Regions from separate parts of the Bacillus sp. z14 (2026) genome, predicted to be linked through region 2. Evidence: riboswitches for the same ligand, from Rfam matches in the RefSeq annotation. Region 2 holds a riboswitch; each other region holds the start of a gene.

Region 1 (3,660 bases), on a different contig from region 2:
TGAGGGGCACAAAGAATGAATTCAACACAAGAGTATATTGAAGAATGGCAGGAAGCACTTGAAGAAGAGATTCAGTATTTAAAAAAATATGGAAGTACCCGCTATCACCTGATGAATGGCAATAAGATTATGTCAGGTGATTCTTTTACGTACTATTTTGAGTCATCCAGTATTTTGCGTATACCTGTTGGAACGATTGCTAAGCTGGAATGGGGCGGGAGTCGGTTTGATGCCAGAATCCTATCCTCTGAGGGCAATAGTTTGCTTCTGTCTCTTGAACAATCAATAGGTGAATTGATTGAAGAGGCTACGATTTATCATGACCCATGGGAACTTTTAGATCAGCTGATTGAAAGACTGGATGATATCAGGAAAAGTAAGCGGAAAAGAAGTCGGGTTAAACGGATCATGGAGCCTTCCATGCCTGATAAACGAACGGACAAAACAAGTAAAAGCGCGGTACGCGAATTATATGCCAGATCAAAATATAACCCGGTCACATATGTTTGGGGACCGCCTGGTACAGGAAAAACGTATACTTTAGCACGAACGGCAGCCAATAAATATTTTAAAAAGAAACGTATATTAGTTCTCTCTCACAGTAATCAGGCTGTGGATGTCCTGCTTGCCGAAATTACGGCATTTGTTAAACGAGCGGATCGTTTTCATGAAGGAGATATTTTACGTTACGGCTCTCAAACTGGTGAGGGTCTTCTGATGCATGGGGATATATTGCCGGCTAAATTATTGGAAAGTCATGATGGACATTTAGTGAAGGAAAGGGATTCGATTAATGAAGAAAAGAAACTGCTAAAAAAAGATCTGTCTCTGTCTTTTAGCGTACGTGACTCGGAGCAGCTTCTTGACCTTGAAAAAAAACTGGGCAGAATCTTAGAGAAAATAAGGCAAAAAGAAATTCATTTAGTCAAAAATGCCTTCATTGTTGGGACTACCTTGGCGAAAGCAGCAATGGACCCGAGTATTTTTGAACAAGAGTATGATCTAGTTATCATTGATGAAGCCAGTATGGCCTTTATCCCGCAAATTGCCTTTGCCGGCGCACTTGCCAAGCGTTGTATTATTTGTGGGGATTTTAAGCAATTACCTCCTATTGCGGTTTCGAGGGGAGAGCTTGTAGACCGCTGGCTGAAGGAGGACATCTTCCATCGTGCCGGTGTTGCTGATATTGCACGTGGGGGAAAACTTCATACTCATTTGTTTTTATTAAAGGAACAGAGGAGAATGCATCCGGATATCTCCGCTTTTACGAACCAATATGTTTATAATTCACTGGTTGGCGATCATCCAAGTGTTCATATAAATAAAAAAGATATCGTTTCAAAGACACCTTTTGTAGATCGTGCTTCCGTACTGTTAAATACGAGCTTCACAGGGGAACACTGCTTTACGGGCACTTCCTCTGGTTCTAGAATGAATTTGATGAATCTATTGTTATCCTTTCAGGTTATTCATGAAGCCTACAGCAATGGGAGTAAATCAATCGGTTATGCAACCCCTTATCGTGCGCAGGCACAATTGATGGAAACATTAATTAAAGATCTATATGAGGAAGAGAACGGCCTGCATGATATATTGGCTGCCACTGTCCATCGTTTCCAGGGAAGTGAACGGGAAGTAATGGTATTTGATAGTGTAGATAGTTATCCGCAAAATCGGGCAGGGATGCTTTTAACGGGCAGGGAAAGTGAACGGCTGTTAAATGTTGCAATTACCAGAACAAAAGGGAAACTGATTCATGTCAGCGATGTGGAGTTTATAGAATCAAAAGTTTCGCATACAAAAACTCTTCATCAGCTCGTTCAATATCAAATGAAACGGAATCAAATGGTCAATATGGATCAAATAGGCAAATGGATTGCCAACCATCATCCAAAATTACAATGGATTTATGCAAGAAATTTGGAAGGGTTCTATCAGGATTTAAAAAAAGCCCAATCTTCCATTATCCTTTCCTTGCCAAATTCCAGTGTGTTATCATCGGATTTTGTTCAAAGAGTGAAGACGAGGAACTCAAGAACAAGACTGATGATGTATTCTCCAGATTCCCATTCCTATTTGGATCCGGATATCCATCTTCAGAATGGGCCAAGCTTCACATTTGTCATCCTTGACCAAAAAGTATTGTGGTTGGGGGTTCCTCTTGAAGCCAATAAACGTGTTCATCCGCCATACATTGGAATTCGATTGGAATCCGAAGCATTTATCAATCAATTTCTCCAGCAATTGCCTAAATAAATTGTCGGAATTTTAGTTGCTATTTTCACATATAAGATTTATAATTCTATATGTTGTTATCATTTTATATCTAAAATACTATATATTGATTTTAACGTGTTTAAGGTGTCGTATTACGACTTAATAGGGAATCCGGTTAAAATCCGGAACTGTACCCGCAACTGTAAATGCTGATGAAATAAGTAAACCACTGTAGAGAAATCTATGGGAAGGACTTAGAGTAAAGCGAAGCATGAGTCAGGAGACCTGCCTTTTTCACTGGTTTGCCTTTATCGGGAGCAATGAGGGTGGAACGGATGAAATAGCAATATTGAACAGTTCAATCTTGTTATTATTTCTTTTCCCATTGCTTATTTTTAGGCAATGGGATTTTTTGCGTGGAGGGAACAGACGTTTTTAATCGATTTATCGGCAAACAATAAGGGGGAAATTAGTATGGCAGTATCTTACGAATCAAACTATGCAAGTCTGGAAGTCATAAATTTAAAAAGCATAGAAACATACATAAAGGAATGTGTTAGTTCCTATACATCTATTTATTCAGCAGAGGAATACTTAGAAAAAATCAAGACAGCACTTGAGTATAAGTCTGACTATAGCAAGAAAGAGTTGGTGAATTTACTGGTACTAAGCGCCGTAGAGCGTATCTCTGCTGATGAGCCTGATTGGACATTTGTGGCGGCAACTATTTATTTAGACCAGTTATATGATAAAGCTTCAAAAAGCCGGGGATATGATTTAACACACAAATATGGGAGCTTTCATCAGCTTGTTGAACTATTGACTGATATGGGGATTTATAATCCAGCATTGTTAAATGAATATACGGAAGACGAAATCAATGAACTCGAAGCAGTCATCGATTCATCAAAAGATCAGTTGTTTACGTATATTGGCATTCGGACGCTGGCAGATCGCTATTTAGCCAAATCTCATCATGGAAGCTTATATGAACTTCCTCAGGAACGGTTTATGATTATTGCCATGACATTAATGATGAATGAGCCTAAAGAACAGCGAATCAAATTAATAAGAGAAGCATATTGGGCCTTATCCAATCTATATATGACGGTGGCAACTCCTACGCTTGCTAATGCTGGGAAAAGCTATGGCCAATTATCCAGTTGTTTTATCGATACTGTTGATGATAGTTTGCAAGGTATCTATGATTCAAACACCGATATTGCCAATCTATCTAAAAATGGCGGAGGAATAGGTGTTTATTTAGGGAAAATTAGAGCGCGAGGCAGTGATATTAAAGGATTTAAGGGTGTTTCCTCAGGAGTTATACCATGGATGAAGCAATTAAATAATACCGCCGTCAGTGTGGACCAACTGGGCCAAAGACAGGGTGCCATTGCAGTTTATCTGGATGTTTGGCATAAGGATATATTTGCCTTCCTC
Region 2 (3,660 bases):
CCACGATTGTTGTATTGCCGTTAAAATCATGCAGGAGGATATAGAGATTTTCTTTTTCACCTACCCCTTGCATAATTAATTTAAGTAATTTTTTTTCTGGAATTGGAGGATTTAATCCATCGTTAGCATCGCAGTTCCAATCATAATATTTATATCCTCTTTTTATTACCTCAGTCTTTAATTGATCCATTAAATCAGTCCCGGCATATTGTTTTGCGACATAGTTATTGGAGCCGCCGGGGAATCGTAGGATTTTCGGGCTTACGCCTACTTCCCTTTCCAAAAATTCTTCCAGTTGAGTAATGTCTTTAAAAAAAGTATCCTTGGATCGATAGATTTTGGAATAATTATGAGAATAGGAATGCAGTCCAAGAGCGTGTCCATTTTTTACGATATCTTTATATAAATACATATGTCCCGGGCTGGCTGTTCCCGTTACAAAAAAGGTTGCCTTAACATCCTGAACTTTGAGGATATCGAGGATTTCCTGTGTGATGTTTGAGGGACCATCATCAAAACTGAGGTAGGCTGTCTTTGCAAATGTTTCAGATGGAATAAGAAGCTGGATAATGAGCAATGTGAGAACAGATAGAGTACGCATAATAAACTCCTATGGATTAAGTGATTTTAATATAGTTTTTGATTCTTGTTAAAAAATATTCCTAAACGGAGTTGAATAATTGGGTAAAATGTTTAATAAAGAGATTGAACATGTATAATAGACATAAGCATTTTAGAAAGGTTGATAAAGATGATCGAGATACAAAGTTATACAGTTGAGAAACTGGAAGACCCGTTTGGTATCCTTTCTGGAGAAAGGTTCGAATATGTACTGGAGATTTCCGTTCCCGAGGAAGATGAACTATATACCGATAAGGGTCTTCTGTTGCGTGTTATATATGTAATGGATGAAAATCAGGACCAAATTTCAAAATATGAGTTTATAGAAAGTGAAACACAAAGTATTTTGGATTTTGAGCTTGAGGAAGATGAATTATCGATGGTTTTACAATTTTGCAGGGAACATACTGATGTTGAATATGAAGAAGAATGAAGATAGCTGATTATATAAAAAATATAAATATTGAATAGTGTAAGAGTGCCTTATTTATTAGGATAATAGGGAAACCGGTGCAAATCCGGTGCAGCCCCCGCTACTGTATACGCGGATGAAATGATTTGTAAACCACCGGCTCTTTGTTTAGAGCATGGGAAGGTAAATCAGAGTAAATTGATGCGTCAGCCAGGAGACCTGCTCTTTCTTTTGTATGTACTATTTTTCGGAGGGAAAAGTAGGCGTCCAATCCTGTTATTTTAATGTGGATTTTCGCCTTAGCTTTTTTCGAGCTAAGGCTTTTTTATTATGTTGGAAAGGGGAATAACTATGCTAAAAAAGCAAAACTATTTATTTTTATTTATGCTAATGCTTACGCTATCTATGTTAATGTTTGGGTGTTCGTCAACTGAAGATGACTCAAACCAGAAGAAAGAGGTTTCTGAATCAACGTCCACAGCCTTTCCTGTTGAGGTAAGGGATGGATCCGGAGAAAGCATCAAGATTGAGGAAAAGCCGGACACGATCGTATCCTTGCTGCCAAGCAATACTGAAACGGCCTATGCACTAGGTCTTGGAGAGAAAATCATTGGTGTATCAGATTATTGTAATTTTCCTACAGAAGCTGCTGACAAACCTAAGGTCGGCGGGTTAGAAATCAATATTGAAAAAGTGTTGGAATTAAATCCGGATCTTTTATTGCTTTCTGCCAGTCATTTTAATAATGCTAAGGATACCATTAAACAATTCCAGACAGCTGGTATTGATGTTATTATCGTACCTGACGCCAATTCGTTTGATGGTGCATATGGAACAATTGAATTGATTGCTAAAGCAACCGGAACATCAGACAAAGCTGATGAAATTATTTCGGATATGAAAAAAGAAGTAGCAGAAATTAAAGAGAAAGCAAGTGCTATAAAAGATAAGAAGAAGGTTTGGATTGAAGTATCTTCCTCACCGGATTTATATACAGCGGCTAACGGAACCTATATAGACGAAATGCTTGATATCATTCAGGCAGAGAATATTGCCGCTGATCAAGAGGGTTGGGTAACAATGAATGAAGAACAAGTCATTGATCGCAATCCTGATGTTATTCTTACTACATATGGCTATTATATTGAAAATCCAGAAGAAAAGGTATATGGAAGAAAAGCTTGGTCCGAGGTACCTGCCGTTCAAAATAAGCAGGTTTATGATGTAGATAATGACACAGTGTCAAGACCGGGACCACGTTTAACAGAAGGCTTGCAATTGATAGCTGAAAAAATCTATCCTGAAATATTTAAATAAACATTTTCATTTAAGAGCCGTGCCCATTTTACTTTGGGAGGCTCTTTTTTTGTCGAAGAAAATAAATTAAATTTTCTAACAATTTTGTTGAAATTTCCCTTTTGAGTAGGTATGATGATACCAATACGTATTCGTACTCACACATGGGATTGGAATGATAAGAATGTTATATGTAAATGACCTGCCGACCGAAGCAAGAGATAAAATGCTATATGCAGCCCTCCAATTATTCACTACAAGAGGTTACAAGAATACATCAGTTCTGGACATAGTTGAGTATGCACATGTCTCGAAAACAACGTTCTACCAACAATTCGGCAATAAAGAGACTTTGATTGTTGCACTTTGTGAAAGTTTGATTGGAGAAGTTGCAGAAGAGATTAAGCTTGCAGCTTTACGGGAACCACGCATTGGTTATAAAGCATATGCCGGAATTCTTCGCTATTTGGAAATTTGCTTTTCCAATAAGGCTGTTGCCAATTTTATTTTACTCGAATCAGTCGGAGTTTCTTTCGAAGTAGAACTGGTCAGACGAGAAGCACTTAAAAGTTTCGCAGATCTTATCTTTTTTTTTGCTTACCAGGAGTTTCCGGAGAATGTGAATGAACAGGAAGTTAGGATCATCTCTCAGGCAATGGTTGGAGCAATCAATGAGGTCGTCATTCAAAAATTCCGGGAACCAAATCACCAAAAGACAGATGTAGAATATCTTGCTAGATTATTAAACCGATTGGTCATGCGCTCATTTAGCAGTCTCTCAAATTAATAAACTATTGATATGAAGGAGGGAGAAAGTTGGTTTCTTTTTTACCAAGTGAGGAAGAAAAGGCATTTGTTGATGTAGCTAAGGATTTTGCGATTCAAAAGATTCGTCCCTATGCCAGGCAAACGGAAAAGAATCAGGGGGTAAGTGAGGACGTGGTCAGAAAGTTGAGTGACCTTGGATTATTAAATCTGGAACTGCCTGAATCATTCGGTGGCCTGGAATTGCCGCTCGTTTCCCAGGTACAGATTGTTGAGGCGCTTGCTTATGGTGACCTTGATACTATTCAGGGGCTTCCAGGAGCCGGGGAGGGAGCATCGTTTATTCGACTAAAAGAGGATCATAATGCATTTTCTTTTTACCAAACTCAATGTGGAACGGGAATTTGCCCAACAGTCGCCTTTCTTTATCCAAATCAACATAAACTCCAAATAAAAAAAATAGACAATGGATACATCGTTGATGGAGAAACGAGTCCGCTGAAAAATGTCAGAAAGGCTGAATATCTATTAATTGCAGGAACTGCCACTAATGGTGAAGCGGTATT
Region 3 (3,660 bases), on a different contig from region 2:
AAAACAATCCGCCATTTATTATCGCTATCGAAAAACGTTAAAAAAGTGTGAGCTTATGGATGCTCACACTTTTTATATATAATCATTTAAAGTTCTCAGGGGTAAAAAAGATCTGCGGTGTTCCCGTAATAGGATGAGGGCGACTTACCAAATCTACCTCGTATACAGATGAAAGCAATGTTTCATCATAAAGTAAATCTATTCCACCCTCCGCCACCTTCCTTCCATCCTTAAGCAAAGCACATCTATCTGCATATAAAGCTGCCATGTTTAAATCATGGAGGATGGCGACAATCGTCAGCCCATTTTGAAGCTGGAGCCTCTTTAATAAATTTAACAATTCGATTGTATGCTTTACATCCAGATGATTTGTAGGTTCATCGAGAAACAGGAGCTTTGGCTGCTGGGCCAAAGCCTTTGCTAAAAGGACACGTTGCTTTTCCCCTCCGCTTAATGACGAAAAGTATGTATACTTAAATTTCAGCGTGTTTGTCTGAGCAAGACACTCATCAACAATTGCGTAATCCTCACTACGGTAATGATTAAAAAATCCCTTCTCCTGATAAGGATACCTGCCTAATAGTACGATTTCTTCCACCGTAAAATCTATACCCACCATATGTTCCTGACTTAACACGGCAGCAATTTTAGCCAATTCTCCGGTTTTATAGGATGAGGTCCTTTTCCCATTAATGATTGAAGTCCCTTCTTTATATTCCATTTTTCCCAATATACTTTTAATCAATGTCGTCTTACCGCTTCCATTTGGACCAAGAAGAGCAAAAAATTCTCCGCTCTCAACCTTAATAGAAAAGTCCTGAAGCACTTGCTTATTTTTATGATAGCCTGCACTGAGGCTCTCTACGGTTAACATGTCAAATTCCTTCTTTTTATGCGTTCTTTAATCAGTAAGATTGTAAATACAGGTGCACCGATTAAGGCAGTAATGACACCGATTGGTAATTCCTGCGGGTTGATAATCGTACGTGCAATCAAGTCAGCCAATACGAGATATCCACCTCCAATAATCATGGATAATGGCAGTAAGTGGCGATGATCAGCACCAGCAAGAAGGCGAACAAGATGTGGAATAACCAGTCCAACAAAGCCAATAGCTCCTGATACGGCAACTGCTGCACCCGTTAATAGTCCAGCCCCGATAATAATGATTATTTTCTTTCGTTTCACATCGATACCATTATATTGAGCGGATTGATCTCCAAGAGCCATCCCATTTAGTTCACGATAATGATATAAAATTATGGAAGCTCCTATAATAAAAAAGGGAATCAATATACTGACGTGTCCCCAATTTTTCATAGCCACACTGCCCATCAGCCAGTTTAATACCTCCCTCATTTGATCTCCTGAGGATAGCGCAATGATAAGTGAGACCACAGCGCCAATGAATGAATTCATAATTATACCGGCTAAAATAATGGTCTCATTTGCATAGGTAACACTAGCTGCCTTTGTAATACCAAATACAATAAACAAGGTTATAAAACTAAACACGATTGCAACAAGCGGCAATGTGAACTGACCAAAAAGAGCAAATTCGATATTAAAGAATAGAACAATCACTGCCCCAACCGATGCACCGGAAGAAATTCCAATAGTATATGGATCAGCGAGTGGATTTTGCAAAAGCCCCTGAAAGGCAGCACCGGCAAGTGCCAGTGAGGCACCCACAAATAAAGCGATTAATACCCGGGGTAATCGTATATTCCAAATAATCATTTCTATATTTTTTGGACCGGTATAGAAGGATTCCTGGCCGGTCACGTTCTTCAAGAGAATCCCAAGAATATCTTTAAATGACATGTCCACGCTGCCTATAAACAGGCCGAGCAACGCAGCGAGCAGCAAAAACAGGATACTCCCAAAATAAATACCGGTTGTTCTATTTTTATTATTCATAACTTATACTTCAATTCCTCTTTACTCCTGGCGGCGAACCTCGGATTATTCATGCACTTTAAAACAAGATTATAAGCTACAACACATAAAAAATCCTTAGCTCAGGATGGTATTGAGCTAAGGATTCACTTTTTCACGCCTGTGAATACAATAAGCCTACTTTTCCCTCCGAAAAATAAGTACTAAAACTCTAAAAGCAGGTTTCCTGGCTTTTACTAAATCAGACTTGTGATTTAGTAAGTACAGTAGCGGGGGCTGCAACGGATTTGAACCGTTTTCCCTTTTACCCTCGTGTACCGAGGCACTTTTAAAGTGATTTATTAGATTTTATTCTTATTCTAATAGATTGATTGACTAATGGCAAATCCACTATTATTTCAACAGTTCTTTGGCAATTAATCTGAAGGAGTTTTCTTTAGCCTCGTATGAATGGGTGATTGTCACAAGCATAATTTCATCTGTAAAGAAGCGTTCACTCAGCTCTCTAATTTTTTCTCCAATCATTTTAGGAGAACCGATAATCATCTTGCTTCTGTTGTAATCAATCCGAGCTTTCTCAAACTGCGATAATGACATTTCATGAATTTCTTTTGGGTGAGGTGTTCCCTCTCTTATAATTCCCTGTGAAAGAAACAGCATCGATAAATCCAATGAACCAGCCAGATATTCTGCCTCTTCGTCCGATTCCGCACAAACTGTAAATACAGTAACCATACCTGATGGATTCTGTACTAACTCTGTAGGTCGAAATGCTTCATGGTAATGCTTCATATTTTCTTCAGCATATTCACTGTTAATAAACAAAGCAAAATTATAGGGTATACCCTTATGAGCTGCAAGAGCTGCGCTAGATGAACTAGATCCAAGCATCCACAATTCCGGCGGAGATGTAATGGTAGGTGTCGCCGATAACCCATATAGAGGATGCAATTCCGGTATTTGATCATAGAGATACCAGGATAACTCATCTACCTGGTCAGGAAAACGATGCAGTTCCTGTACTCTCCCCTCCTGCAACGCTCGCGTTGCTCTTGGCATCCCTCCAGGAGCCCTGCCGATTCCCAAATCTATTCTTCCTGGAGCTAAACCAGATAATACTCTGAAGTTTTCAGCTACTTTATAAGCACTGTAGTGAGGCAGCATAACACCGCCTGTTCCAACTCTTATTTTATCTGTTTGAGCAGCAATCCATGTTGCCAATATCTCAGGCGAAGATCCTGCCAAGCCTTGACTATCATGATGCTCGCTGACCCAAAATCTTGAGTATCCCCACTCCTCAGCCAATTTTGCCAGTTTGACCGTATTAGCAAGTGCCTGCTCTGAAGGCTCTCCAACAGAGCGCGGTGACTGGTCTAGAATACTTAATTTCACCATTCTGCTCCATCCCCTTAGTATTGAATGCTAGACTCGCCTATTCTTTTTCATTCTCTTAAACGCATGATACAGCTTACTATTCCAATAAAAGAAATACGCTGAACGGCCACCCAGGCTTAACATTTTTTTAGTATATTGCTTAACCGACAACTGGTCTTTCACCTTGGAATCGGCTAGATAAATACCCAATAATCCCTGGTTAATCATGCTGTGGAACTTGCTGTCCGGTATTTTTGTGACATCTAAATTGGCTTTTTCAACAAAATAACAAAGTCTATCAATCAGTTGCTCTTCCGTTTCGTAATAAAAACAGAAATTTAAATCGTCGCCTTGGCGATCCTCCTCCTGATCAATAAAATAGTCCAA

The links. A riboswitch is a leader RNA that binds a small molecule or an ion and turns the genes downstream of it on or off. The one in region 2 is predicted to bind cobalamin.
Region 1: it holds a riboswitch for cobalamin, as region 2 does, so the genes downstream of both, AC4G3O_RS01320 (ribonucleoside-diphosphate reductase subunit alpha) here and AC4G3O_RS11135 (ABC transporter substrate-binding protein) in region 2, are expected to answer to the same signal.
Region 3: it holds a riboswitch for cobalamin, as region 2 does, so the genes downstream of both, AC4G3O_RS16190 (FecCD family ABC transporter permease) here and AC4G3O_RS11135 (ABC transporter substrate-binding protein) in region 2, are expected to answer to the same signal.

The regions. Positions count from the first base shown of each region.
Region 1 is NZ_JBZFQK010000001.1:297,352-301,011, reverse strand. It holds gene AC4G3O_RS01325 (DEAD/DEAH box helicase) at 16-2,256, shown strand; cobalamin riboswitch at 2,343-2,524, shown strand; gene AC4G3O_RS01320 (ribonucleoside-diphosphate reductase subunit alpha) at 2,692-3,660, shown strand, end outside.
Region 2 is NZ_JBZFQK010000003.1:19,656-23,315, reverse strand. It holds gene AC4G3O_RS11145 (polysaccharide deacetylase family protein) at 1-601, opposite strand, end outside; gene AC4G3O_RS11140 (DUF6509 family protein) at 752-1,054, shown strand; cobalamin riboswitch at 1,081-1,274, shown strand; gene AC4G3O_RS11135 (ABC transporter substrate-binding protein) at 1,385-2,350, shown strand; gene AC4G3O_RS11130 (TetR/AcrR family transcriptional regulator) at 2,505-3,116, shown strand; gene AC4G3O_RS11125 (acyl-CoA dehydrogenase family protein) at 3,146-3,660, shown strand, end outside.
Region 3 is NZ_JBZFQK010000005.1:218,043-221,702, forward strand. It holds gene mnmM (tRNA 5-(aminomethyl)-2-thiouridylate-methyltransferase MnmM) at 1-41, shown strand, start outside; gene AC4G3O_RS16185 (ABC transporter ATP-binding protein) at 83-874, opposite strand; gene AC4G3O_RS16190 (FecCD family ABC transporter permease) at 868-1,920, opposite strand; cobalamin riboswitch at 2,099-2,244, opposite strand; gene AC4G3O_RS16195 (LLM class flavin-dependent oxidoreductase) at 2,293-3,294, opposite strand; gene AC4G3O_RS16200 (tetraprenyl-beta-curcumene synthase family protein) at 3,322-3,660, opposite strand, start outside.